Regions from separate parts of the Paenibacillus salivarius genome, predicted to be linked through region 2. Evidence: a T-box and tRNA genes for the amino acid it is inferred to sense, from the RefSeq annotation. Region 2 holds a T-box; the other holds one or more tRNA genes.
What was found. The T-box of region 2 lies ahead of pheS (phenylalanine--tRNA ligase subunit alpha). A T-box ahead of a tRNA ligase gene usually reads a tRNA of that ligase, here a tRNA-Phe.
Positions count from the first base shown of each region.

Region 1 (14,415 bases), 630 kb from region 2:
GGCCGCGTATTCTCCGCCGTTACGCACCGTATTCCAGAACTTTTCCCCGTCGCCGCCCGGATAGTATAGCTCCAGACGAACTGGAGGCATGTTTCGCGCAAGCTCCGAAAGTGAGGCCATATTCATCTTGGTGGTAGTCCCCTTTCATATTCCACTCATCAGCCCTTGATGCCGGATGAAGCGACGCCCTGCACGAAGTATTTTTGCAGCGCCAGGAACACGAACAGCACGGGAATAATGGAAATGACGCTGGCCGCCATAATCAGGCCGTACTCCGCCGAATATTGCGATATAAACATCCTGAGCCCGATTTGAATCGTCTTCAATTCCGTCTTGGTCAAATAAATCATCGGCCCCAGGAAATCGTTCCACGTCGAAACGAAGGTAAAGATCGTCAGCGTGGATAACGCGGGCTTCGACAGCGGCAGCATGATTCTGGACCAGATGCCGTACTCGCTGAGCCCGTCAATCCGGGCCGCCTCGCATAACTCGTCCGGAATGCCTTGGTAAAACTGGCGCATTAGGAATACCCCGAAGGCGGAAAAAGCTTGCAGCAAAATGATAGCGAGATGCGTATTGTTGAGCCCCATGGAACGCATCATGATGAATTGGGGCACCATGTAGGCTTGCCAAGGGATCGCGATGGTTGCGATATATCCGAGAAACAAGATGTTCTTTCCTTTGAAATGCAATTTGGAGAACGCATAAGCGGCAAAGCTGGACGTCAACAGCTGCAAGACCGTCACAATGACCGACAGCTTTGCCGTATTGTAAATAAACGTCCCCAGCGGAATCTTCGTCCAGATGTCGGCATAATTTTCCCAGCGCGGCTGATCGGGAATCCATTGCATCGGAAAGGCGAAGACATCCTTATTCAGCTTCAGTGAGGAAGACAGCATCCATACATAAGGCACCAACATGCCTAAAATAACGACAACCAGCAAAATATAGGCGATCGACGTTGCGCCAGCTTTAACCGCTTTGTTTGATCCTACCATATCCGTTATCCCCCTATGCTCCATACTTCTTTTCACCGCGGAACTGAACGATGGTGACGCCCAGCACAAGCAGGAACAGCACGATCGCCATGGCGCTGGCATAGCCGTAATCCAGGGAACGGAACGCGGTGTTGTAAATCTGGTAGACCAGTACTCTCGTGGAATCGTTAAGCTGGTTGTCGGCACCGGCGAATAGGTTGATAAAGATATCGTAAACCTTGAACGAATTGATGATCAGAATCATCAACACGAAAAACGTGGTTGGAGCCAACTGCGGGATGGTGACGTTGCGGAATCTTTTCCAGGCATTGGCCCCGTCCAGTTCGGCAGCTTCGTACAGCTCGGGATTGACTCCTTGAAGACCCGCAAGATAGATGACCATATAGTAGCCCATATTTTTCCATACCGTGAACAGCACGACAGTAAACATGGCCCAATCTTTATCCGCGGCCCAGCGGGGCAGTTCCTCCAGCGGAATCCCGCTGATGGCGTGAAGAATATTGTTGACGGGGCCCATGGTCGGACTGAAAATAAAGTTCCATACGGCCGCCACCGCAACCAGCGATGCGACGTACGGAAAGAAAAAGACGGTTCTCATCACATTGCGCCCGAATATTTTTTGATTCAGCAGAATGGCAAGTCCCAGAGCGCAAACCATCGTAAGCGGAACGACGCCTACGGTGTAGATGATCGTGTTCCATAACGCCTTGTGAAAGGTCGTATCTTGAAGGAGACGGGCAAAATTCCGGAGTCCGATGAAATCCATCGGGTTGGCCCCGTCCCATTTGACGAAGGCAAGCACAAAAGCAAAGATCATCGGCACGAGCGTGAACAAAGCGAACCCGATGAAGTTCGGGGCAATGAAGCTATAAGCGATCAGATGATCCTTGACGCTTTTGGAAATGCCTGTTTTCGGCGCTTTTTCGGTTCCTAATACGGTTTCGTTCTGCATTTGTTTCCCTCCAAACCCTTCTGGCTATGACAAGCTTCCGGGGACAAAAAAACCGCAAAGTCACGTACGGATCCGCAGCTTCATCCGATTCCTTTGCGGGGGAGCCCCGAAAATAACCTTTCTAAAATAAGGGCGGGACAAGCCCGCCCTATTTACACCCGCATACTAGCTAGTTATTCAAAACCTGCTGCACCCGCGTTTTCATATCCGCCAAGCCTTTGTCGATCGTCGTATTCTTGGTCATGATGCTGTCATGCACTTCGTTCAGGATCACTTCGATGTCCGCGCTCTTCTCGTGCATCGGCATTTCCAGATACGTCTTCGCCGTCGTCAAAGCCGCCTTGCTGTTTTCATCGCTCGGGAAGCCCTCGATGGAGGAGATCGAATTTACGACTTCGTCCGTTTTAATCGCCGGAATGGTCCCCGTGGAAGCGATCACGGCCGCGCCTTCTTCCCCGGTGACGAATTTCATGAAATCCAGCGCCGCTTCCTTGTTTTTGGACTTTTGATTGACGGCCAGGGAAGTAATGGTACCGAGCGTGGTCCCCGGTTCAACGCCATCCGGATGAGGATATTTCACGATGCCCCAGTTCTTGGCTTGCGACTCTCCGCTCTTGACTTTCTCGATTTGGGTGGCAATGAACCAGCTGCCCATATTCATCATCGCGACGGAATTGTTATAGAAGACGCCGGAGTAATGCGTGCTGGATGTTTTCAGGGTGGCATAATCCATCACGATGCCGTCCTCCTGCTCTTTCAAAATCCGTTCGTACGTCGGCTTCAAGAAGTCGTATTCCCCGTCAAGAATCGTGTGCTGCCCGTCAAGAATGCCGAACAATTGAACCGCGCTGCGCCAGGTATGGTAGTGGGCTCCGTATACTTTTTCGGCCCCGCTCCCGGAGGTCATCTTTCTGGCCAGCTCATCATATTGATCCAGTGTCATATCGTTGCTCGGATAAGGAACGCCCGCTTTGTCGAACAAATCCTTGTTATAGTAGATCAGCCAAAAATCGCTGCGGAAAGGAAGCGCATAAACTTCTTCGCCTACTTGAATTTGTTCTACCGTGCCGCCGTATTTGGATGCGTCGATCCCTTGTTCTCCCATGTAGCCCTTCAGCGGTTCCAAATGGTTTTGTTTCACGAGGTTGGCATAGCCGGGAATATCTTTAATCGTCAGAACATCCAGGTCGGCACCACCGGAAAGTTGGGTACTCAGCATGGTCATATAATCGGTGGAGCCCAGATCGACATACTCGATGTTTACGTTAGGGTTGGCTTTCTTGTATGCATCGATCAAAGGCTGGTAATAAGCGGTGGCTTCCCAATCCCATAGCGCCCATTTTATCGTTACGGGATCTTTGCCGGCTCCGCCCGCATCGTTGGAAACGGTTGCAGAATTGTTCGCATTTTGCTTTCCGTTATCGGCGCTGTTTCCGTTTTTGCCTGAACATCCTGCGAGCAAACCGATCGAAAGAATCGTTGCCAGGGTAATGCCTAAGATTCTTTTCAGTCTCATTTCTTAACCCCTTTTCCTCTAGATATCAAAGCCTGATCCGGCAACACCGAATCTACATGTATCGTAAAGGATATCGCGATGAAAGGGCATACATTTTTTGAATCAAAATCATTCACTTTTCTATTTCGTTGAAACCCGCCTTGCCTGAACCTGTAAAATTGTGATTTATTCATGGAAAAATGTTGGTTTCTGTTTCCCCTCCCTGTGACGAGGCCCCCGAATCGTGCTATGATCTATGAAAACGCTTTATTTCTCTCGGAAGAGGTGATCCCCCACGAGAAGGAAATCCACCATCAAGAGCCGCGTTATCCTGCTCATGGCGGCCTTTGCTCTGCTTATCACGACTCTCATGTCCTATGTCAGCTATGAACTGATTGCTTATTTCCAGCGGAAAACAACCATTCAGGCCACCGAATTCAACCTGCAGCTGGTATCCCATATCATCGAACAGGATTTACTGAACCTGTCCCTGCTGGCCATGACATGCAGCACGAATTCCAAAACGAATACGCTGCTGACGGAATATTTCACATCACCGGACGCCAGCTCCATGGATGCCGTTCACGTTTTCGCTTCCATGCAGGAGGATTTCCGCATCAACCGTTCGAACGGCTACGTGCGCAGGTTGATCGTTACGGACCACAAGAACAAATTTTTTCAAGTGGATAATCTGGTCAGCGCGTCTATGCCGTTAACTCTCCATAATATCCACACTCTGCCCGGATTAACGGAAGACTCGACCGAGGAATGGGAGCGGGTCATCAAGGATCCGCTGTCGGGCTCCAGCGCCATTCCGTTTGTGCTGCCGATTTACGGAGAGCGTTCCGCCCGGATCGGGACCGTATACCTGCTTGCGAATGTATCGGTGATTACCGACAAGCTGAACGGCTATGCTTTACCCCCGGATTCCCAATTGCTGCTGAGCCTCGGCGATCAGCATTACGATATCGAGGACGGCAAGGTTGTCCCTTCTTCCGCCGACTATCGGGTTTCCGGCTACAAGACGGACGGGGTCAGCGGCAACCTTACCGATGTGTCCTTGCTTGCCGCGGACGGAAAAGAACGGCGAATCGCGGTTTCTTACCAGATAAGGCCCGGCATAACTCTCTCGCAGACGTTATCGGAAAAAGAAATTCTCCCGCAAATGAATATCTGGCTTTTGCTGGTGCTTGGAGTCGTGGTTCTCGTCATCGTACTTAGCGCCTTCATTACATACTACCTGACGCGTACGATCAGCCTTCCTGTAGAAAAATTAAAAAAACGGATCGATAAGATTGCCCAGGGCAATTTTCTGATCGACCGGAATATTGAATGGAACAGCGAGCTAGGCGATGTAGGCCGGGGGATTAACCGCCTGTCCCAAGACATCGTCGCCTTAATGGAAACCCGCCTGGCGGATGAGAAGCAGAAACAGGATCTGGAATACCGGATGCTCCAAAGCCAGATCAATCCGCACTTCCTGTACAATACGCTGAATTCGATCAAATGGATGGCCACGATCCAGAATGCAACCGGAATCGCGGAGATGACCACCTCGCTATCCAGGCTGCTGCGAAGCATCGCCAAGGATCCCCGCAAGTTGGTGGCTCTGGGAGACGAGCTCGGCTTGCTGGACGACTACTTCCTAATCCAGAAGTATCGGTACGGGAACAATATTACGATGGAATCGCGATTTGAGAACGCGGATCTATTGTCCTGTTTGATCCCCCGTTTTACTTTGCAGCCGCTGGTGGAGAACGCCATCTTCCATGGCATTGAACCGAAAGGCAAAGGCCATATTATCGTAACGATCGAGCGAATCGGCCATGGGGATGTGGGCGTGACGATCGAGGATGACGGGATCGGCTTGAGCCAGGAGCAAATTACCGGCATCCTCTCTTCGCGGGAACAGGAACCGAAGGGAATGTTCGAGAAGGTTGGGCTCCGCAGCGTGAACGAACGGTTGAAGCTGACTTTCGGCGATAGATACGGCCTATCTATCGAGAGTTTGCAAGGGGTTTACACCAAAATGAAAATGTTGATTCCCTACCGGAAGAGTGAATATTGATGACACAATCAAGAACACTGCGAGGTGAGCTTAATGATTAAATTGCTGATCGCCGACGACGAAGCCCTGGTTTGTATCGGCCTCCAATCGATGTTGAGATGGGAAGACCACCAGATCGAGATCGTTGGCGTTGCGCACAATGGCGCCCAGGCGGAAGAAATGATCGAAGCCCTGCGGCCCGACATTGTTTTGACCGATATCAAAATGCCGATCAAAAGCGGCCTGGAGGTGGCGACTTCCGTGCGAAAAAAACATGGACGGCTCCCCCTTTTCATTATCCTGACCAGCTATGAAGAGTTTGAATATGCGCGCAGCGCCATCGAAGTGCAGGCGGTCGATTATCTGGTGAAGCTGGAACTGACGCCGGAAACGCTGAAGGAGTCGATCCATAGGGCGATTAAGGTTCTAAAGGAATACACGCACGAGGAACTGCCTCCAAACCTGCTTTACCGCAGTAATTTACAAGGACTCCGGGACAAATTTTTCATCCGTTTGTTCAATCAATTGTTCGAATGCAGAGACCAATATCTCCTGCAAAAAGAGGACCTTGAACTCGAACTGGATGCGCCCGCCTATCTGGTTTGCACCTGCCGCATTCTCGGTCCGGACAGCGTGCCGCCGCGCGGAGACAAACTGGTCGCTTTGTGTACCAGCACGGTTCAAATGGCGAAAGATACGCTGGCAGCATCGGGAATCTGTTACGTGACGAGCCTGGATCTGAGGAACTTTGCCGTCACGCTGCCCGTCCCCGCGGTTGACCCGAAGAGATGGCTTAACGAGGTCGAGCATCGGCTGCACGACATGAGCACGCTGCTCCACAAATACTTCAATGTGACGATTATCGGAGGCGCCGGATTTGCCGTCGACGATCCTTATCTGCTGCGGGAGAGCTATTTGGCGGCGAGAAAAGTGTTGCCCGCCGCGGTTCATGAACAATCCTTCGTCTTCTTTTCTCAGGATAAACCGGCCTGGACGGATTCCTCCCTCTTCGATTTTTCGTCGTACCGCTCGGAAATTCGCCGCGCCTTCGAAGAAATGGATATTCAGGCCTTGAACGCGCTCATTTCCAAACTGATCTCGAGCTTCGACGGGCATCCCGAACTGTTGGTGCCCGCGACGGACGCCGCGTGCAACTTGCTGTATATGGCGACTTCCCTCCTCTCGGACGGAGAGAATATGGTCGAGCATATTTTCGGTAACGAACCGGAAGGCTACCGTGCGATTTATCAAAAGCATACGATGGACGGCGTGGTCGATTGGCTCGTGCAATTCCGCGACGGCTGCTGCGAGGTGCTGTCCTCCAGAAAGCAGAGCTATAAGGAGCAGGTAGTCCGACATGTGCAGGAGTACATCAAACGGAATCTGGACAGCAAGCTGTCCCTCAACCATGTTGCGGATATTTTCAATTTCAGCCCCAATTACTTGAGCCATCTGTTTGCCAAAACCGCAAAAGTCAGCTTTGTGGAATACGTGACGGAGGCCAAAATCGCGGCCGCCAAGGAAATGATGCTGCGCGGAGATGGCCGGGTCTACGAAATTTCGCAGCGGTTGGGTTATGAGAGCGCCTTTTATTTCAGCAAAGTTTTCAAAAAGGTCGAGGGAGTTTCCCCGCGGGAATATATGCAAAGAGCGGAGTCATAATGCTGGAAAGTATCCGTGGGCGCTTCAATATTCTATTTTGCCGCTCGATGCTCTCCAGGTATGAAAAGGCCGCAAATGGTCTTGGGTTTGAATCTGTATCATCGGTATGGAACGATCCTTCTTCGGCTTGGCGATCTGTTCATAGATGAATTGATCGTCAAATCCGATGGCAGCGGCATCCTCCTTCGTGCCCGCATAATAAACGGCGTCCGGACGCGACCAATAAATCGCCCCAAGGCACATCGGACAGGGCTCGCAACTGGTATAGATCACGCAGCCCTTTAACTCGAAGTCGTTCAAATGACGGCACGCCTCACGGATCGCCTGGACCTCGGCATGCGCCGTAGGATCGTTCAACGAGGTTACCGAATTCCGCCCTTTTCCGATCACTTGCCCGTCTTTGACGATAATCGCCCCGAAGGGGCCTCCCTCGCCCTGGGCCACATTCTCCGTCGCCTCGGTAATCGCTTTTTCCATCCACTGTTCATGGTCTTTATCCGTCATCGGCTTCGTTCTCCTTTATTTTGGGATCTCGAGTTATTATATTCCTTTTCCCATAACATTAATATTCCGCGGGGCCAAACCAAAAGCCCCCGTCTTGGCTTCAAGACGAGGGCCGTTACTTTAGACATTAGAGGTGTAACACGCACTTAAATGGGCATCGGCACAGCCTGCATGGTTCGCAAGCTTTCCTTCACGTCAATAACGCGCTGGTTGTCGGAGCCCCTCCATTTTAGTTTCAGGTTGCGCCGCTCCAGGATGAATTTCCCATCGATAAGAACATCGCAACAGGTCAGTAGTTCCCGTCTGCTTTCGTCTTCGATGATTTCTTCAAACGTATATCCGGACCAGATCCAGATATCCTTGCCGCTGCACTCGCTCCGTACCCTGGAGACAAGCCCGAGCAGCCCCTCCACGTTTTGAAACGGCTCGCCGCCTAGTATGGACAGACCGGCTATATTGACGTCCGGCATATTCAAATCGCCAATGATCCGTTCTTCCAACTCCATGGTATAAGGCTCTCCGTAATTAAAGTTCCATGTAGCCGCATTAAAGCAGCCCTTGCAGTGATGCGTACAGCCTGATGTAAATATGGAATGCCGAAGTCCTCTTCCATTGATGACGTCAAATCTTTTATAGTCCGCGATGTACATAAGACTCACATATGCTTCACGCGGGAGAGTACTTCTTTTTGCTTGCCCGCATTAAACGGACGCTGGCTTGGCTCCGATAAATACCCGCAGCAGCGCCGTATGACGGAAGAGGTTTTCGGATTGGCATTGCCGCAGTTCGGACATTCAAAGCCGGTATTGGTTGCTTCAAACTCCCCTTCAAACCCGCATTCCAGACATTTGTCCGTCGGCGTGTTCGTCCCGAAATAAGGCACCCGTTCATAAGCATAGTCCCATACCGCTTCCAGCGCCTCCGGATTGTTGACCAGCGAGTCGAATTCGCAATACGTGATAAATCCGCCGTTCGCGTACTGCGGGTAATCCTTCTCGAACTGGATTTTTTCAAACGGGGTCACTTTCTTGTTCACATCGAGATGGAAGGAGTTCGTATAATATCCTTTGTCCGTGACTCCCTCCATCCTGCCGAACTTCTCCTCGTCCAGCTTGCAGAACCGGTAGCATAAGGATTCCGCCGGCGTGGAGTACAGGCTGAAGCCGTAGCCGGTTTCCAGCTTCCATTGCTCGGCTTTATCGCTCAGGTACCGAACGATTTGCACCCCTTTTTTCCGCAATTCCTCGTCGTCAAATAGACAAGTACCGTACAAAGCCATCATCGTTTCATGGATCCCGATATAACCCAATGAAATGCTGGCTCTGCCGTTCTCAAGCAGGTGATCAATCGTGTCCTCCGGTTGAAGCCGGCTGCCGGCCGCTCCTTCCATATACAATATGGGGGCAACTTTAGCTTTGACTCCCTTTAAGCGTTCGATGCGATACATCAGCCCTTCCTTGCACACTTCCAAAAGTTCATCCAATAGGCGGTAAAAGGTCTCTTCCGAGCCGTTCGCTTTGATCGCAATCCGAGGTAAATTGGCGGTCACCACCCCCATGTTGAACCGGCCGTCGTGCATTTCCTCCCCGTTCTCTTCATATCTGCCCAAAAAAGAGCGGCAGCCCATCGGAAACTTGAAAGACCCGGTAATTTCTTTGACCTTCGGCACGGAAATAATGTCGGGATACATCCGTAATGTACTGCATCTTAAGGCCAACTGTTTGATATCGTAATTCGGATCCCCGGGCTTCAAATTGACGCCCTCTTCCAAGCCGAAGATCAGCTTAGGGAAAATCGCGGTTTTCCCGTCCCTTCCCAGCCCGCGGATTCGGTTTTGCAAAATGGCAATTTGGATTTGCCGCTCGGCCCATGACACCCCCCGGCCAAAGCCGAACGTGCTGAAAGGCGTTTGTCCGTTGGCGCTGACCAGCGTATTGATTTCATATTCGAGCGATTGAAAAGCATCATAGGTTTCCTTCTCGGTCAGGTTTTTGGCATATTCAAGACAACGCGGATACTTCTTATGTAAACCTTCGTTTTCCCAGGAGATATCCAGGGCTTCGATTTCATCGCCTTCCAGCATGTACAGCCATTGCAGGCCTTTGCGATAGTGCTTTTTAAAAGACTCTAATACATATGGGGCCAAGATAACGTCGATTTCATTAATCGTATTTCCGCCATAGATGTGGCTCGCTACCTGCGCGATTATCTGGGCGGTAATGGCCGTAGCGGTAGTTATGGACTTCGGGGTTTCGATCTGGGCGTTGCCGAGCTTGAAGCCGTTCTTGAGCATCCCCTTTAAGTCGATCAGCATGCAGTTGTAAATGGGGAAATACGGGCTGTAATCCTGGTCGTGAAAATGCAGATCCCCGCTGTTGTGGGCTTCCACGACCCGTTTTGGGATCATGTAAGTTTGGGCGAAATCCTTGGCCATAATGCCTGCCAGCAAATCGCGCTGCGTCGGAATGGTGGCTCCGTCCTTATTGGAGTTTTCTTTCAATACCTCTTCATTCGTGAGCTCCAGAAGCCCGAGAACCTTTTTGTCCAGGCTGCTGCGTTCGCGCCGTTTCAAGGTTCTTACTTCACGATAGCCGATGTAGGCCTCGGCAGCGTCTTTCCTTCTGCTATTCATCAGGGCGGATTGAACTTCATCCTGAATATGTTCGATATCCACCTTCTCCAGCTTGGAAATTTTCCGCGTCACCTTGTCGGCTATCTTTTGTGCCAATTCAGAGTCGCCTTTTTTCTTGGTACTATTCATGGCCGCGCAAATCGCATCGATGATTTTCTGTTGATTGAAAGCTACCTCTGAACCGTCTCGCTTAATAACTATCATTAAATTCATCCTTCGTAGTGATTTTATTATCAGGTATTCGACTAAGAGAGTATACCTTAATAAAAATCAACTTACAGTGATTCTGAACACTGCCGAAGGCAAAATACTACTATATATAGTGTTACCGTTAAACAGATCTACTTTTCCCTTATTTATCAGCTGCGATCAACAAAAAGATGGGTCTCCGGTTTGCATCCCGCCATTCCGGATCCTGCTCGACCCGATGTTCTTCCGGCTTAAGTTCGGACATTTCCCGAATTCGGAATCCCGAATGAATAAGCGCATTTACCTGTGTCGCAATACTTCGGTGATACTTAACGACATCATGATCAAGAAATCTGGCATTTCGCGGCCCTTCTTCATGATAACGATCGACCGGCCAATGCAACTTCTCTCCCTGCTTGCCGTAAACCCAGTCTTGTTCCGGAAGCGCGGTATACACCGGATGCTCCACCGAATACACGAAAGAACCGCCGGGGGCGAGACAGCGATAAACTTTTCGGCAGATGCTATCAAAATCTTCAACATAATGGAGTGCGAGGGAACTGATCACCAGGTCAAACTCCCCTTCGGAATAATTGATATCTTCAATTGCGCTCCGCCGATACTGAATTTGGTCATCCTGGGTCATGGTTCTGGCACGCTCCAGCATTTTTTCAGAGAGATCCAAACCTACCACGAACCTGGCATCATGCTCCCGGACATATCTGCTGTGCCAACCATAACCGCAACCGAGATCAAGCACTTTTTTGTCCCGAAGCTCCGGAAGCATCGCCCGAAAAACGGACCACTCCCCGGCAGCATCAAGTCCTCCTATGGAACGGGGCATCTGGCTGTATTTCGCAAAGAAACCCGGATTATCATAGCTATTTTGTTTCATGCAATCAACCTCCTTAACGATTACTATCGAAAACTTTATCTATACATTCTAAACGGTTAGAAATTGAGGGGCAATGCAAATAAAAACAGGCTTGTAAACTGCTTCAAAAGCAATTTACAAACCTGTTTGCGTGATGCCGGTGAAGGGACTCGAACCCCCACGGTTTCCCTCACGATTTTGAGTCGCGCGCGTCTGCCAATTCCGCCACACCGGCATATAAATATTTATTTTCTTAAAGCGAGTTATAATGGCGTGCCCTAAGAGATTCGAACTCCTGACCTTTTGATTCGTAGTCAAACGCTCTATCCAGCTGAGCTAAGGGCACATAAACCAAAAAAAGTGCGGAAGACCAGACTTGAACTGGTACGGTAGTCACCTACCGCAGGATTTTAAGTCCTGTGCGTCTGCCGATTCCGCCACTCCCGCGAAAAGAAAATGGAGGCGCCACCCAGATTCGAACTGGGGGTAGAGCTTTTGCAGAGCTGTGCCTTACCACTTGGCTATGGCGCCTTATAAAAAAATGGAGCGGACGACGGGAATCGAACCCGCGACCCTCGCCTTGGCAAGGCGATGCTCTACCGCTGAGCCACGTCCGCGTAAAATGGCTGGGGATATAGGATTCGAACCTATGCATGACGGAGTCAAAGTCCGTTGCCTTACCGCTTGGCTAATCCCCAACATGAAGTTGTTAGTAAAAATAATGGGGCGATCGATGGGACTTGAACCCACGAGTGCCGGAGCCACAATCCGGTGCGTTAACCCCTTCGCCACGACCGCCATAAAAATATTTAGTTTTGAAAAAATGGCAGGGGCAGCAGGAATTGAACCCACACCAAAGGTTTTGGAGACCTTTGTTCTACCTTTAAACTATGCCCCTTTAAAACTGGTGGAGGCTGATGGATTCGAACCACCGAACTCGTACGAGAACAGATTTACAGTCTGCTGCGTTTGGCCACTTCGCTAAGCCTCCAAATGGTGCCGGCGAGAGGACTTGAACCCCCAACCTACTGATTACAAGTCAGTTGCTCTACCAATTGAGCTACACCGGCATTTGATGCATTCAGTTTTAATGGTGGCTCGGGACGGAATCGAACCGCCGACACGAGGATTTTCAGTCCTCTGCTCTACCGACTGAGCTACCGAGCCTCACTTGCATATTTACTTAAAATGGCGGAGCCGACGGGATTCGAACCCGCGGTCTCCTGCGTGACAGGCAGGCATGTTAGGCCTCTACACCACGGCTCCACACTATTGGATATCCCTGTTAAAGGGATAATTGCGGGGGCAGGATTTGAACCTGCGGCCTTCGGGTTATGAGCCCGACGAGCTACCGGGCTGCTCCACCCCGCGTCAGTAAAAGTAAATCTTATATGGTGGAGGCTGAGGGGATCGAACCCCCGACCCTCTGCTTGTAAGGCAGATGCTCTCCCAGCTGAGCTAAGCCTCCGAGGAAAGACAAATCATATTGTACCAGAAAAAGCGGTTTAAAATCAAGTCTTTCGCAAAGCTTTTATGTAGCTTTAAAGAAAGTGGTGACCCGTAGGGGATTCGAACCCCTGTTACCTCCGTGAAAGGGAGGTGTCTTAACCCCTTGACCAACGGGCCTTGCTTATGAAAGAAATATGATGGCGGAGAGAGAGGGATTCGAACCCTCGAGACGCTTGTGACGCCTACACGATTTCCAATCGTGCTCCTTCGGCCAACTCGGACACCTCTCCATAATGGCTCCCCGAACAGGACTCGAACCTGTGACAACTCGATTAACAGTCGAGTGCTCTACCAACTGAGCTATCAGGGAATATTTATTCAAGCTTTGATCGCCTGAAAACTGGATACGAAACTTCATTTGCGTGTTTAGTTCTTTGGATAAGCCCTCGACCGATTAGTACTGGTCAGCTCCACACATTGCTGTGCTTCCACCCCCAGCCTATCAACCTCGTCGTCTTCAAGGGGTCTTACGAGTTGGGAAATCTCATCTTGAGGGGGGCTTCACGCTTAGATGCTTTCAGCGCTTATCCCGTCCGCACTTAGCTACCCAGCTGTGCTCCTGGCGGAACAACTGGTGCACCAGCGGTGCGTCCATCCCGGTCCTCTCGTACTAAGGACAGCTCCTCTCAAATTTCCTACGCCCACGACAGATAGGGACCGAACTGTCTCACGACGTTCTGAACCCAGCTCGCGTACCGCTTTAATGGGCGAACAGCCCAACCCTTGGGACCTACTTCAGCCCCAGGATGCGATGAGCCGACATCGAGGTGCCAAACCTCCCCGTCGATGTGGACTCTTGGGGGAGATAAGCCTGTTATCCCCAGGGTAGCTTTTATCCGTTGAGCGATGGCCCTTCCATGCGGTACCACCGGATCACTAAGCCCGACTTTCGTCCCTGCTCGACTTGTCAGTCTCGCAGTCAAGCTCCCTTATGCCTTTGCACTCTTCGAATGATTTCCAACCATTCTGAGGGAACCTTGGGGCGCCTCCGTTACTCTTTAGGAGGCGACCGCCCCAGTCAAACTGCCCGCCTGACACTGTCCCCGCACCGGATCACGGTACCAGGTTAGAACTCCGATACGATCAGGGTGGTATCCCAACGGCGCCTCCACCGAAGCTGGCGCTCCGGCTTCCTAGGCTCCCACCTATCCTGTACAAATCGTATCAAAGTCCAATATCAAGCTGCAGTAAAGCTCCATGGGGTCTTTCCGTCTTGTCGCGGGTAACCTGCATCTTCACAGGTATTAAAATTTCACCGGATCTCTCGTTGAGACAGCGCCCAAGTCGTTACGCCATTCGTGCGGGTCAGAATTTACCTGACAAGGAATTTCGCTACCTTAGGACCGTTATAGTTACGGCCGCCGTTTACTGGGGCTTCAGTTCATAGCTTCGGGATTGCTCCCTAACCACTCCCCTTAACCTTCCAGCACCGGGCAGGCGTCAGCCCGTATACTTCGCCTTGCGGCTTCGCACAGACCTGTGTTTTTGCTAAACAGTCGCTTGGGCCTTTTCACTGCGGCCCCCTCGGGCTATTCACCCTACCGAGGCACCCC
Region 1 is NZ_CP195592.1:4,643,938-4,658,352, forward strand. Features, by position in the region: gene ACSFXJ_RS21475 (hypothetical protein) at 1-126, opposite strand, end outside; gene ACSFXJ_RS21480 (carbohydrate ABC transporter permease) at 159-998, opposite strand; gene ACSFXJ_RS21485 (carbohydrate ABC transporter permease) at 1,012-1,950, opposite strand; gene ACSFXJ_RS21490 (ABC transporter substrate-binding protein) at 2,120-3,466, opposite strand; gene ACSFXJ_RS21495 (sensor histidine kinase) at 3,783-5,513, shown strand; gene ACSFXJ_RS21500 (response regulator transcription factor) at 5,547-7,154, shown strand; gene ACSFXJ_RS21505 (nucleoside deaminase) at 7,179-7,658, opposite strand; gene nrdG (anaerobic ribonucleoside-triphosphate reductase activating protein) at 7,805-8,308, opposite strand; gene nrdD (anaerobic ribonucleoside-triphosphate reductase) at 8,314-10,494, opposite strand; gene ACSFXJ_RS21520 (class I SAM-dependent methyltransferase) at 10,643-11,374, opposite strand; tRNA gene ACSFXJ_RS21525 (tRNA-Leu) at 11,509-11,588, opposite strand; tRNA gene ACSFXJ_RS21530 (tRNA-Arg) at 11,623-11,699, opposite strand; tRNA gene ACSFXJ_RS21535 (tRNA-Leu) at 11,715-11,800, opposite strand; tRNA gene ACSFXJ_RS21540 (tRNA-Cys) at 11,811-11,884, opposite strand; tRNA gene ACSFXJ_RS21545 (tRNA-Gly) at 11,896-11,970, opposite strand; tRNA gene ACSFXJ_RS21550 (tRNA-Gln) at 11,977-12,051, opposite strand; tRNA gene ACSFXJ_RS21555 (tRNA-His) at 12,076-12,151, opposite strand; tRNA gene ACSFXJ_RS21560 (tRNA-Trp) at 12,178-12,251, opposite strand; tRNA gene ACSFXJ_RS21565 (tRNA-Tyr) at 12,259-12,344, opposite strand; tRNA gene ACSFXJ_RS21570 (tRNA-Thr) at 12,348-12,423, opposite strand; tRNA gene ACSFXJ_RS21575 (tRNA-Phe) at 12,445-12,520, opposite strand; tRNA gene ACSFXJ_RS21580 (tRNA-Asp) at 12,543-12,619, opposite strand; tRNA gene ACSFXJ_RS21585 (tRNA-Met) at 12,651-12,724, opposite strand; tRNA gene ACSFXJ_RS21590 (tRNA-Val) at 12,746-12,821, opposite strand; tRNA gene ACSFXJ_RS21595 (tRNA-Glu) at 12,905-12,979, opposite strand; tRNA gene ACSFXJ_RS21600 (tRNA-Ser) at 13,001-13,092, opposite strand; tRNA gene ACSFXJ_RS21605 (tRNA-Asn) at 13,097-13,172, opposite strand; rRNA gene ACSFXJ_RS21610 (23S ribosomal RNA) at 13,237-14,415, opposite strand, start outside.
Region 1: it encodes a tRNA-Phe, which carries the amino acid that the T-box ahead of pheS (phenylalanine--tRNA ligase subunit alpha) is inferred to sense. The anticodon was not compared.

Region 2 (14,415 bases):
CCAGCTTGACTTCATGTCCGCCTTCTCCCAAAGCCGGAAATTTACCGGCCGCACCGGAACGAATGAAGGAATACCCCATCGTTTCTTGCCATCCTCCATGCACGAGCATGCCGCGAAGCGCGCGCCGCAATGCTTGGGGTTTTGTATAGCCCCCTGCCGTGGTCGGACCTTCGATCGCCGTGACCGGAATATTGTCGTAGCCGTACAATCTTGCAACTTCCTCAATCAAATCAACATCCCGGGTAATATCGCCCCGGCGGGTCGGAACGCGGACTTCCAGCGTATTGTCCGGTGCATCCCCGGCTTCAAAATGCAGTCTTGCCAAAATGGCCTTCGTTTCAAGGGAAGAAATATTCGTTCCCAAATAATCGTTCATTTTGCTGAGCGATAAGGAAATCGTCAGGTCCTGCCCTTCGCTAACGACCGATTCCTCGATGCCTTGGAGAACTTTGCCGCCGGCAAGCTCGGCCATAAGGGAAGCGGCCCGGTTCAGGGCCGGGATTACCCGCGCCGGATCGACCTCTTTCTCGAACCGCAACGAAGCTTCGGAACGAAGTCCCAGATGGCGCGATGTTTTGCGGACGGTCCCCCCGTCGAACTTGGCGGACTCCAGAACGATATTCGTCGTCGTTTCCGTGACTTCCGAATCCAATCCGCCCATGACGCCGGCCAGCGCGACCGGACGGTTCTCGCCGTCCACGATGAGCAGCGCTCCCGCTTCCAGCTTGCGCTCCTGACCATCCAGGGTCACCAAGGTTTCCCCTGCGTTCGCCAGGCGTACTCCGATAGCGTTCCCGGCAATGCGGTCGGCGTCAAATGCATGCAGGGGTTGGCCGTATTCCAGCATGACGTAGTTCGTAATATCGACGATGTTATTGATCGGACGGACCCCTGCCGCCATCAACCGGTTTTGCATCCAGAGCGGCGAAGGACCGATGCTCACGCCCGAAATATAACGCACCGCATAACGGCTGCAATATTCCGGCGCATCGATCTTGACGGAGATCCGGCTTTTCGCGGTTTCGGAAACTTCGATCAGCTTTTGTTCCGCGTGCGGAAGCTTCACGTCCCGGCCCAAAATGGCGCCGACCTCATAGGCTGCCCCGAGCATGCTGAGACAGTCCGAACGGTTCGGCGTCAAATCAAAATCAAGGACCTGATCGTCCAAATGAAGCAGCTTCCCGATCGGCGAACCGATCTTGCTGTCTTCCGGCAGCACCAGGATGCCCTCCTGCTGTTCCTTCGGCAGCAGCTTGTCGTTCAGTCCCAGCTCCTTGGCGGAGCAGATCATGCCTTGCGACAGAACGCCGCGGAGCTTTGCCTTCTTGATTTCCAGGCCACCCGGAAGCTTAGCTCCCACCAATGCAACCGGCACCTTTTGGCCGGCATCCACGTTCTTGGCGCCGCAGACGATTTGCAATTCTTCGCCTTGGCCCGCATCGACGATACAGATATTCAACTTATCGGCATCGGGATGCTTTTCCTTGCTTTTGACGAAGCCGACGACGACGTTGTCGACCCCTTTATTCCGGCTTTCGACCGAGTCGATCTCGATCCCCGAGCGGGTAATCATTTCGGCAAGCTGCGGAATGTCCACATTATCCAATGAAACATATTGCGATAACCATTCGGTTGATACTTTCATGTCAATTCCCCTTCCTTTTCCGTGTTCCGTGGGCTAAACTCTGGCAAATTGCTGCAAGAACCGCAGATCGTTATTGTAAAAATGACGGATGTCATCGACGCCGTATTTCAACATCGCAATCCGTTCCACGCCCATCCCGAACGCAAAGCCGCTGTAAACTTCCGGATCGTATCCGCTCATTTCAAGCACCCGCGGGTGCACCATGCCGCTGCCCAAAATTTCGAGCCAGCCGGATTGTTTGCAGACCCGACAACCGCTGCCGCCGCATTTGACGCAGGTTACGTCGACTTCCACGCTCGGTTCCGTGAACGGGAAAAAGCTTGGGCGCAAACGGATTTGCGTGTTTTTTCCGAACATTTTGCGGGTGAACTCCAGCAGTGTGCCTTTAAGGTCGCTCATGCGGATTCTTTTGCCGACCACCAGGCCTTCGATTTGATGGAACTGGAAGGAGTGGGTCGCATCATCGTCATCGCGGCGGAATACCCGCCCAGGGCAGATAACCTTGATCGGAACTTCCCCCTTCATCGCTTCCATCGTCCGTACCTGTACGGGAGAAGTTTGGGTCCGCATCAGCAGATCCTCGGTCAAATAGAACGAATCCTGCATATCGCGGGCCGGATGATTTTTCGGCAAATTCAACGCTTCGAAATTGTAATAGTCGGTCTCGACCTCGGGACCTTCCGCGATCCGATAACCCATTCCGATGAAAATATCCTCGATTTCCTGGATCACCTGGTTCAGCGGATGCACGGACCCTTGCTTAAGCGGGCGTCCCGGCAACGTAACGTCCACTTTCTCGGCGGCCAGCCGGTTTGCAGTTTCTTTTTGCTGGAACTCGTTCTGCTTCTCTTCGATCAAGCCTTCGATCGCACCGCGCACCTCATTGGCGACCTGGCCGATGATGGGCCGCTCCTCCGCGCTTAATCCGCCCATGCCGCGCAAAATTTCGGTCAGGGCCCCCTTTTTTCCTAAATATTTGACGCGAAGGTCATTGAGTTGAGCCGCATCAGCCACATTGCCGAGCTGTTCCAGCGCTTCTTGTTTGAGTGCTTCCAAACGTTCTTTCATCGACAAATCCTCCTTAAAACAATCAAATTCATTTTCATGGTTCCTCCGGAAAATAAAAAAAGCCCTTTCTCCCGAAAAGGGACGAAAAGACCGTGGTACCACCCTTGTTAGAGTCACGACATGTTTGAACGGCGGGACTCTCACTCCATCGACATAACGGGTCGTTTCCGGTATCCTCTACTGCACCGCAGCCAACATGTATTACCGGCTGCCCGTGGTTCAAGGAACTGCTCAAGAGCGAACTTCGGCAGCCTGTTTCCCCGGAGACGCTCTCAATCCTTGACGTCTCCTCCCTGTCAGGAGGCTTCTGCCTACTCTTCTCCATCATCGCATTTGCATAATGACTTATTTTGATATTATATTCAATGTTTCGAATAAAGGCAAGCCGGCAGCCTAAGGGCCGCCGGCTTTTAATCAGGTTAGTCCAGCTTCGTATCTCCTTGAATTCTCGGATTTCCCGTTTGATCCAAGCGGGCTTCTTCCCGTTTCAGGGTATCCCTCACTTGCTCCATATCCTGAACTTCACGTTTATGAATGTCCACTTCGCCGGTCACCACCGGCCGTTTATTCACTTCGACCCGTTCCTCCGTCACCGGAATATGGATGGATTCATTCTTTCCGATCGGCTCCGAGGCCGCACCTTCGTCGTGCATCACTTTTTTCTCGATAACGACTTCCTCGCGATTGACCGGAACATTAATGGTCTTCTGTTCCTCGACGACTTCCTTCCGCACGTTTACTTCACCGGCGGGTTGGCGGGTTTTCGAAATGTCGAGCTGCTCCTCATGGAGGCGCATCTTGCGGCCCTCGTCACGATAACCGCTTTGCAGCTCCCGGTCGCGTTCTTCCGTTGACAATCTGTCTAAAGTGGCGATTTCCTGATAAAAAGCCCCCGCCGGCTCACGCGTTTCGCTTGATGTTGCCTCCGTTCCCGCATCGTCCATGCCATACTTCCCGTAATAGTTGGCATTCAGCGAATGATGCTTCCGGAAAACATCATAAATCCCGGCTTCACGGGCTCCGTCCGATTCGACCAAAACCAGGATTCGCCCATGCTTCACATAGGTATTATATTCCTCGGCTTCTTCTTCCGGGATGCCGAGGCCGACCAGCCCGCCGACCAATCCGCCCGCTCCGGCGCCTACCGCGGCTCCGGTCAACGTCGCCGCAATCGGACCCGCCGCGACGATCGGGCCGATACCGGGAATCGCCAGGGCGCCCAAACCGGCCAGCAAGCCTGTCACGCCGCCGAGCAAGCCGCCCGTCGCCGCACCGGTAGCGATGCCTTCCGGCGCCTTAGTCCCCGTTTCGTCTTGAATCGAATCGATGTCGTCTCTATTTTTTCCGATGACAGATATTTCGCTGGAGTCATATCCCAATGCCTGCAAATCCCGAATCGCATTGGAAGCATCTTGTTCCGAAGCAAACACGCCTACAAGTTTTTTTGCCATTTCGATTACCTCCTGATGTAGATTGGGTTCAGAAGATAATTAACCAATGATCCGGCATTCAAACTTCGGTTCCCTATACCGAAGCCGATAAAAAACAAAAAACCTTGCGCAAAGCGCAAGGTTTCTGTAAAGCGGGTGATGGGAATCGAACCCACGCTACCAGCTTGGAAGGCTGGAGTTCTACCATTGAACTACACCCGCATATGAAATTGAAATCTCCGATTCGCAATCGGATCTTTCATGGTCGGGACGACACGATTCGAACATGCGACCCCCTGGTCCCAAACCAGGTGCTCTACCAAGCTGAGCTACGTCCCGATGGATGTTTCATCTCACTTTGTCTCGCGGAGACAAAATATAATATAACACTTTTCGAATGAGGTTGCAAGCAAAAAGGACAAAAAAAGTTCGGCCGTTTCCGGCTGAACTTTTTTCGCATTTTTTACTTTTGCTCAAAGCTGACTTCCGGGGTCGTCAGTTTATCGTAAAAATCCACCGCTTTGTCTTTATCGGCGGAGGCGCGCAGCGCCATGGCGGAACGCGGATGCTCATCCAGCGTACCCGTGATCATGTAAGGAATGAGATAGCCCCATTCTTCCTTTTCGCGAAGCGGGATCAACAGTTGTTCCAGCACATCGAGCACCGGACGCAGCTTATAATTGGTATTTTTCAAATGGGCGACCAACAGCTCCGTAGGGCAGTTTCCTGCGGCGCGGCCCATGCCGTAAACCGAAGCGTCCAGCAGTTCGACGCCAAGCTCGGCCGCCACCAGCGTGTTGGAGAATGCAAGCTGCATATTATTATGCGTGTGCACGCCCAGGCGCTTATTCGGCAAATGGGTTTTAAACTTGTTGACCAGGTATTCCATATCTTTGTAATCCAAGCTTCCGTAGGAATCGACGATATACACGACATCGACGACGCTTTCTTTAATCATCTCAAAAGCCTCGAGCAGTTCGTTCTCCATGACATTCGACAATGCCATGATATTAATTGTAGTTTCATATCCGCGATCATGGAAAAGTTGAACGAGCTTCAGGGCTTTGTCCACATCTTTGACGTAGCAGGCCACGCGGATCAAATCCAGCAAGCTTTCACTGCGCGGCAGGATGTCGTTCTCGTCCACCCGACCGATATCGACCAGGGCCGACAGTTTGGTAGTGCCCTTTTGCGGGATGACCTTTTTGAGGAATTCATCGTCCAGAAACCGCCATGGACCCGCCTTGTCGGCTCCTTTCAGAAGCTTCGGCGAATTTTTATATCCGATTTCCATATAGTCCACGCCGGCCTCGTTCAGACCCGCATATAACTTCTGAACAAACTCCACGCTGAAATCCCAGTTATTGACCAGACCGCCGTCCCGAATCGTACAATCTACGATTTTGCTCCGATTTTCTTTCATGAGTACCGATCCCTTTCCCTGTCTGTTTTTTACTTTCCATCTTACTTGAAGCGAAAACCAAAAGTAAAGGCGAACTTGTATTTTTCATGTGAGGTGAATCACAGTTTATAGTTTATTTCCCATGTTATAGTGAAACGAACTAAATGAGACTGATTATCAATGTCAAAAAAAATTCTTTTATCCTTTGAAGGGAGCGTCCAAAAAATGTCAAGCTGCCCAAACTGTCTGCTCGGGTTAAAACCGGGCAAATCCGCAGCCATCTCCCGATTCGGCAATATCGATCCGATTCTCAAACGCCGCCTTTCCGACTTGGGCATCGCCGAAGGATCCCGAATCACCGTCAAGCGCTATTGCCTTTGGGGCGGTCCCGTTTTGCTTGAATGCGATGGCCAGCTGCTCGGGATCCGTCAAAAGGAAGCGGCGCAGATCGAGGTGGCCGTGTCATGAGAGTAGCGGCACTGATCGGCAATCCGAACACCGGTAAAACCTCGCTGTTCAACACGCTAACCAGCTCCTATGAATATGTGGGCAATTGGTCCGGAGTAACGGTCGAAAAGAAAGTCGGGGTTCTTAAGGATAAAAGCGGCACGCTCATCGACCTCCCCGGTATTTACTCCTTACATCCCCTTTCGCGAGATGAAGGCGTTGCCGCCGAATATTTGGCTACGGACCCTCCCTCCCTGCTTATCAACATCGTTGATGCTTCCCAGTTGGAAAGAAACCTGTACCTGACATTACAGCTTCTCGAGTACGGAAAACCTGTCGTTATCGGATTGAACATGATCGATGTAGCCAAGGATCGGGGCGTGGCCATTGATACGGAGCGTTTGTCCGCTTCACTGCGAACCAAAATCGTTCCCCTGATCGCACGAACGGGTGTAGGATGCAAGGATCTGCTCATCCGCATGAAGGAATACGGTCAGGACATGGACGAGAACGCGCCTGAATTCCGGATCGATTACGGAAATATTGTCGAAACGGCGATACAGCATATTTCCCGGGAATTAGCGGACATCGAAGCCGTGAACTCCCTGTCTTCCCGTTGGGTCGCTCTGCAAATGCTGGAGGACAATCCCGCCGTCATGAGCATTCTACGGTTGAATGAAGGCGTGCTGTCCCGTGTACTTGCCATCCGGTCTGCCGCTGCACGAAAGCTTGCCGCTTCCGAAGCTGTCGAACCGTTGCAGGAACATATTCGCGCCGTTCGAATCCGAATGATCAAAGGGATCTGCGAATCGGCCGTTGACCAATCCAACCTTAGGCCCCATACCTTGACGGAAAAAATAGACATGTTCGCCTCACATCCGGTGTGGGGAGTTCCTATTTTTCTTGTCTTCATGTTTTTTACTTTCAAGCTCACTTTCGATTGGCTCGGCAACCCGTTGTCCGACCTGCTTGATTCTTTCATTTCCGGAGCTTTGAGCACATGGGTTGAACGAGGGCTTGCCGCGGTCGGCGCTTCGGAGTTCACTTATGCGCTGATCATAGACGGAATCATCGGCGGTGTCGGCGGGGTCCTTGTGTTCATCCCGCAAATTTTCATTATGTTCCTGATTATTTCATTTATCGAGGATTCGGGTTACATGGCCCGCATCACCGTCATGATGGATAAAATGATGGAACTGGCGGGCTTGAACGGTAAAGCACTGATTCCGTTCATTATCGGATTCGGATGCAATGTTCCGGCGGTTATGGCCTCCAGAAGCATTGAGCAGCAAAAGGAAAGAACGTTGACGATGCTGCTTGTCCCGTTGATGTCCTGTTCCGCCCGGTTGCCCGTATACGCGCTCTTTGCCGGCATTTTTTTCGCCAAATCGCAAGCGATTGTCGTTTTATCGCTTTATGTCCTGGGCATTGTGCTTGCCTTGCTCCTGGCAAAGCTATTTTCCTTGTTCATGTTCAAGGACACCAAATCCTTCTTTATGGTCGAGCTTCCGCCATACCGGATGCCGCAAACCGTCACGTTGTTCCGAAGCACATGGGAAAAAGGCAAAGGCTTTCTCCGCAAGGCGGGAACCTTTATCCTCGGCGGCTCCGTCATGATCTGGCTGCTTACGTACTTTGGCCCCGGCGGTATCGCCGTCGATATGGACAACAGCTATCTTGCTTCCCTTGGCGGCCTCTTCGCAAAATTGCTGGAACCGGTCGGTTTCGGGACTTGGCAGTCCGGAGCCGCGCTGATCACCGGATTTATGGCCAAGGAAGTTGTCGTGTCTACCATGAATATCATTTATCATGTCCCGGATATGGCCGGTTTGCAGGGGCAAATCGCCTCCGCCTTTACCCCGCTGCAGGCGTTCAGCTTTATGGCCTTCGTTCTGCTCTACACCCCTTGTCTCGCTACTGTCGGCGTACTGCGGAAAGAAACGGCCTCTTGGAAATGGACCCTGTTCGCCGTCGGATATTCTTTACTGCTTGCTTATGTGGTTGCTCTGATCATCTATCAGGGGGGCCGATGGCTCGGTTTGGCATAACGAATGCCATATTAAATTCACGCGAAAGGAGTCCGAATCGATGGCTGATATCGTCATTGTATCCGTTGTGTTGATATATGCGGGCTTTGCCCTATACCGAGGTCTCCGCAAAAGCAAAAAAGGAGCCTGCGCTTCCTGCTCTCAACAGAAGTCATGCTCTGCGGGATGCGGCGATTCAACCCTATATCCTCCTAAATCGAATTAGCCGTAGTTACAACCGGAAAAAGCCTCTGCCCGGTGCTTAAGCACTAATTATGCTTATGCAACGGCAGAGGCTTCATTATCTTTGTTTATACTTGGACAAGCGGGAAAGAAATGACGAATTCAGTCCCCGATCCCTTGATGCTGTCGACGAGAATGGTCCCTTTATGATTTTTGACGATACGGTAACTGACCGACAACCCCAATCCGGTACCGTTTTCCTTTGTCGTGAAAAAAGGATCGAACAACCGGCTAAGCAACGTCTTATCCATTCCGTTTCCGTTGTCACGGATCGAGATGCTCACGTTTTTCCCGTCCGGCCTTGCATCGATTTCGATAACTCCGGAATGCTCGCCCCCGACCTCCTCAATGGCATCCATCGCGTTTTTGATCATATTTAAAAGAACCTGCTTGACCTGTTTGACATCAATCGACACATTCATCGCCGGGTCCACGATATTGAGATGGATTTCGCAGCCTTTCATCAACGCTTCACTTTCGGTTAACAGTACAACCTCCTTAAGGAGCGAGCCTATGCCAACGACAGTCTTTTGGGGAGCCGTCGGCTTGGAGGAGTTCAAAAATTCGTAAATAATATCGTTTGCCCGATCAATTTCCGTCAATATGATTCTGGCGTACTCATCTCTTCCCAATTGAATGAGATGCGGGCGTAGCAGTTGGATGAACCCTCTGATCGCCGTTAACGGGTTGCGGATTTCATGGGCGATCGCAGCGGAGATTTTCCCCAGCATGGCCAGCTTGTCATTTTGATACGCAGTCTGTTCAATTTGCTTAAACTCGGAAACATCTTTGATGCTGAACAGATAGTCCCCGTCCATCTGGTCACCGTATGTAATGGTAGTAAGCCAGTACCTTCCGTATTCATCGACCAGCTCATGATTTTTTTTGCGGAAAAGAATCGTTTCCCGGTAAAGGCGCAATATTTTCTTCTTTTTAAAACGGCTTAAATGAGGATGGCGCAGCAGTTGAAGCAAATTGCAGCCGATTAAGGAATGCCGCGGAATTTCGAGCAATCTGGCCATCTGCACATTAATAAAGGTGAGGACACCGTCACTATCAAACAGCATGATGCCGCTGTCAAGGTGTTGGAGTACATTTTCGTACTTGTTCTTCACTAGCTGGGTCGAATTATACGCCTTTACAGATTGGAGCAACGTTTCCTGGAATTCGCTCAACAAGCCGGTTCCCCCTCTTTCTCCGATTGATTTCAGCCCTTGACGACAACTAACGATCACGATGCGGATTGCATCCGCCGGTTAGTATGAAAGTTATCCTCCACCTTGTGTCCTATTCCAATAGCCTGTCTCAATCATAGTAAACACTTCCAAAAACCGTCAATCAGAGATACTGTCGAAAATACGGGAAATCCCCCATAAAGAAGAATTTCAACCAAAAACAGGCGGCCTCCCCGCAAGGAAGCCGCCCCGAAATTTGCCTATTTTTTTTGCAATAATTTTGCCCTGCGCCTGCTCATGACGGCGAGCCGTTTTTTCAGCTCGGATTCCCATTTGACGTCATTCATTTGCTTGGCGACCGTCAATAAATCCAACGACAGGTCAATTTGACTTTGCACTATATCAAGCGGGTCTTCATCTTCATGATTGACGCAGTTGCCGAAGATGGATTCGTCGTTTTCCGTAACGAAATCCTGAAAGTCGATCTCGGAGAGCCCGTCGCCATGTGCATATTCCGCCAATACCTCATATTCGTTCTCCACTTTATAGTGGACCTCGACCCGGTGGCATACCGGGCAAAACAGCAAAGGAACGTTATGAACCTGGGTACGATAATGTTTCAACGTTCCTTTCGTTCCCAGCATACTTGCGCCGCAGCAAAAGCTCATTCCCCGTCACCCCTTCCCGTTCGCGCTCTAAAATAAACCCCGAACGCACAAAAGTACGATTGCATATAACTATTCGAGATGCGTCTTGCAAATTCCTCTGTTTCGCCCGCTAAATTAAGGATGAACCTGAATTGATTTTAACATACGCCGATCGATCCATATAGAGTATAAACCGGGGGGCAAAAAGCCCCCTGCTAGCGGCATACGCCAACAGGGGGCCGTGAATCACGGTTTCAGGATGGATCAGGCATTTTTCATCGCTGCGACAATGAGGTCACCCATCGCCTTCGTGCCGATCGCTTTGCTCTTGTCTACGGCGATATCGCCCGTACGATGACCCGCATCCAGCACTTCCGCGACCGCGCGTTCGATCGAATCCGCCGCGTCTCCGTAGCCGAAGGTCATCCGGAACATCAATGCGACCGAAAGAATCGTGGCGATCGGATTGGCCAGATTTTGGCCCGCGATATCCGGAGCCGAGCCGTGGACGGGCTCGTACAAACCGAAGCTGCCTTCGCCCAGCGATGCCGAGGATAGCATCCCGATCGAACCCGTCAGCATCGCCGCTTCATCGCTCAAAATATCACCGAACATATTTTCCGTGACGATAACGTCAAAGCTTGCCGGACGGCGCAAAAGCTGCATTGCGCAGTTGTCCACCAAAACGTGCTCCAGCTCGACATCCGGATACTCAGGAGCTACCCGGTTAACGACTTCGCGCCATAGACGGGACGTCTCCAGTACGTTAGCTTTGTCGACGGAAGCCAGCTTCTTGCGGCGCTTTTGAGCGACTTCGAAAGCTTGGCGGACGATCCGCTCGACTTCGCTAACATTGTAAGCGCAAGTATCCACGGCTTCCTGGCCTTGTTCCGTATCGCGGCGGAATTTTTCACCGAAATAGATGCCGCCGGTCAGCTCGCGAACGACGATGAGGTCTGTACCTTCAAGCACTTCCGGCTTCAGCGTCGAAGCGTCCTTCAGACAATCGAACACGACCGCGGGACGAAGGTTGGAAAACAGTCCGAGCGCTTTGCGAATGCCGAGCAATCCCGTTTCCGGACGCAATTCTTTGGGATTGTTGTCCCATTTCGGTCCGCCGACCGCACCCAAAAGAACCGCATCCGCCTTTTTGCAGATTTCCAGCGTTTCTTCCGGCAATGGGGTCCCTTTCTCGTCAATCGCAATGCCTCCGAACAGGGCATGCTCGGTTTCGAATTTATAGCCGAACAATTCTTCCGTACGTTTGATTACTTTTTCAGCTTCCGCAACAACCTCCGGTCCAATCCCGTCGCCGGCGATTACCGCGATCTTCTTCACTTCTGCCATCATGACAACTCCCTTTCTCCAGGTACTCACTCGTATAGATTCTATCTTCATTTTCGCACACGGGTTGGAATTTAACAAAGATATAGAATCTATTAGATTAATAGGTTTTGACTATAGGCTAAAAAAAACAATGCGGCACGCAGATGCGGGCCGCATTGGATCAGGTCGTTAAACAAGCCATTTTCTTTAGTTCCGCAACGCCTTAAAGCATCAGCTTACTCGTAGCCGCGGAGCCACTGGCTTCACTTTCTTTGACTTATCTACGAAACGATTACTTCTTGATCCAGTGCATCAAGCCGCGAAGCTCTTTGCCGACAACTTCGATCGGATGATTCGCTTCGTTACGGCGAGTCGCTGTCAAGAATGCACGGTTCGATTGATTTTCCAGGATGAAGTCGCGTGCGAATTTACCTTGTTGGATATCGGAAAGCACTTCCTTCATCGCTTTCTTCGTTTCTTCCGTTACGACGCGAGGGCCGGTAACATAATCGCCGTATTCAGCCGTATTGGAGATGGAATCGCGCATTGTTGCCAAACCACCTTCATAGATCAGGTCGACGATCAGTTTCAATTCGTGCAAGCACTCGAAGTAAGCCATTTCAGGAGCATAACCCGCTTCGGTGAGCGTTTCGAATCCGGCTTTGATCAGGGCGCTTACGCCACCGCACAATACCGCTTGTTCACCGAACAAATCGGTTTCCGTTTCTTCGCGGAACGAAGTTTCGATAACCCCTGCACGAGTACAGCCGATGCCTTTTGCATAGGCAAGCCCGATTTCTTTCGCTTTGCCCGTTGCGTCCTGATGGATCGCGATGAGACCAGGAACCCCGAAGCCTTCAACATAAGTGCGGCGAACCATGTGACCCGGCGATTTTGGAGCGACGAGCAATACGTCATTGTCCGGAGACGGCACGATTTGGCCGAAATGTACGTTGAAGCCGTGAGCGAACAACAAAGCTGCGCCTTTTTTCAGGTTTGGTGCGATTTCGCTGTTGTACACCGAAGCTTGCGTTTCATCCGGCATCAAAATTTGAACGACGTCAGCGCGTTTTGTAGCTTCAGCCACGGACAATACTTCAAATCCGTCCTCTTTCGCCTTGTTGAAGGATTTGCCTTCGCGAAGACCGATCACGACTTGAAGTCCGCTCTCGCGCAAGTTTTGTGCATGGGCATGGCCCTGGCTGCCGTAACCGATGATTGCGATTGTTTTCCCTTTCAGTACGCTAAGTTCTGCATCTTGTTCGTAGTACAAAGTAACTGCCATTTTTAAAGCCCTCCCATAGTGTGCGGGTTATGCGAATCGCATGTCCCAATATTTTAATAAAATTGTACCTCCGCCTGTTTGACGGGTGAATCAAAGGACCAAACGCAGCTTCGCCCGATCCTTCCATTCCCCCGCCAACCTGCGCAAGGATGCCAATCAGTTCAAGCTAGGATCTGTTAATCAGGCATTGCCCCGAATCATTGCGGTAACCCCTGTCCGGGACAACTCGCGGATTCCGTAAGGATGTAAAAGTTCGATCATGGCATCGATTTTTTCCGTGTCCCCGACAACCTGTACGATCATGCTGTTTGTGCCGATATCGACAACCGCAGCGCGGAAGGTTTCCACGACGCCCATGATTTCCGGACGTTCCGAAGGCTCGGACTTGACCTTGATCAAGGCCAGTTCCCGGCCGACCATCGGCTTGGAGCTGAGGTTCACGACTTTGATAACGTCGATCAGCTTGTAGAGCTGTTTCTCAATCTGCTCAAGCGTCTTATCGTCCCCCTGGGTTACGATGACCATCCGGGACAATCCCTCTTCCTCCGACTGCCCTACCGTAATGCTCTCAATGTTGAAGCCGCGCCGGCCGAACAGGCCGGACACGCGCTGCAGGACACCGGGTTGGTCGTTGACTAGTACAGCAATCGTATGACTCATCATTATTCATCGTCCCCCATCAACATTTGATCAATGGTGGAACCTTGCGGAACCATCGGATACACGTTCTCGCCTTTTTCTACCACAAATTCCACCAATACCGGTCCCGGCGTATCCAAAGCTTCCTGCCAAACCTGCTTGGCTTCATCCTTGTTCGTCGCACGCAGACCTTTTACTCCGTATGCTTCGGCAAGCTTCACAAAATCAGGGCTACCGGCCAAGTCGATATGGCTGTAACGGTTCTCATAGATCAGTTCCTGCCATTGGCGAACCATGCCGAGTACCTGGTTATTGATAACCACGATTTTGACCGGGATTTTGTTAATGGCGCAAATGGCAAGCTCCTGCGCGCACATTTGCATCCCGCCGTCACCGTTGATCGAAATAACCAGCCGGTCCGGATGCGCCATTTGAGCGCCGATGGCGGACGGGAATCCGAAGCCCATCGTTCCGAGCCCCCCGGAGGTGATCCAGGAACGCGGTTGGTTGAACTTATAATATTGGGCCGCCCACATTTGATGCTGTCCGACGTCCGTCGTCACGATCGCTTCGCCATGAGTGGTATCGTTCAGCAACTCGATGACCCATTGCGGCTTAAGCACGGTATCTGAATCTTTATACTTATAAGGATTTTCCTGCTTGGATTTAGCGACGTCGGCTCTCCATGCATCGGCTTTGTCCGCGCGTCCGACGAGCGGGTTAAGCATCTCAAGCACGGTTTTGACGTCTCCGACGATCGGGATCTCGGTCTTCACGTTTTTGCCGATTTCCGCAGGGTCGATATCGATATGGGCAATTTTCGCCTTCGGAGCGAAACCGTCCAGTCGGCCGGTTACCCGGTCATCGAATCTGGCGCCGATGCTGATCAGAAGATCCGCTTGCTGGATGGATTGGTTCGCCGTATATGTTCCGTGCATCCCCGGCATCCCCATCCAAAGCTCATGGCCGCTTGGGAACGCTCCAAGTCCGAGCAATGTTGTCGTAATCGGAATTTGGGTCCGTTCCACGAACTCGAGCAGCGCTTCATGTCCGTCGGAATATACGACCCCTCCGCCCGCAA
Region 2 is NZ_CP195592.1:4,018,842-4,033,256, forward strand. Features, by position in the region: gene pheT (phenylalanine--tRNA ligase subunit beta) at 1-1,645, opposite strand, end outside; gene pheS (phenylalanine--tRNA ligase subunit alpha) at 1,679-2,713, opposite strand; T-box leader at 2,788-3,050, opposite strand; gene ACSFXJ_RS18595 (YsnF/AvaK domain-containing protein) at 3,133-4,164, opposite strand; tRNA gene ACSFXJ_RS18600 (tRNA-Gly) at 4,295-4,365, opposite strand; tRNA gene ACSFXJ_RS18605 (tRNA-Pro) at 4,406-4,482, opposite strand; gene ACSFXJ_RS18610 (aldolase catalytic domain-containing protein) at 4,607-5,566, opposite strand; gene ACSFXJ_RS18615 (FeoA family protein) at 5,771-6,013, shown strand; gene feoB (ferrous iron transport protein B) at 6,010-8,040, shown strand; gene ACSFXJ_RS18625 (FeoB-associated Cys-rich membrane protein) at 8,081-8,245, shown strand; gene ACSFXJ_RS18630 (ATP-binding protein) at 8,331-9,440, opposite strand; gene ACSFXJ_RS18635 (hypothetical protein) at 9,698-10,105, opposite strand; gene leuB (3-isopropylmalate dehydrogenase) at 10,349-11,431, opposite strand; gene ilvC (ketol-acid reductoisomerase) at 11,703-12,695, opposite strand; gene ilvN (acetolactate synthase small subunit) at 12,876-13,358, opposite strand; gene ilvB (biosynthetic-type acetolactate synthase large subunit) at 13,358-14,415, opposite strand, start outside.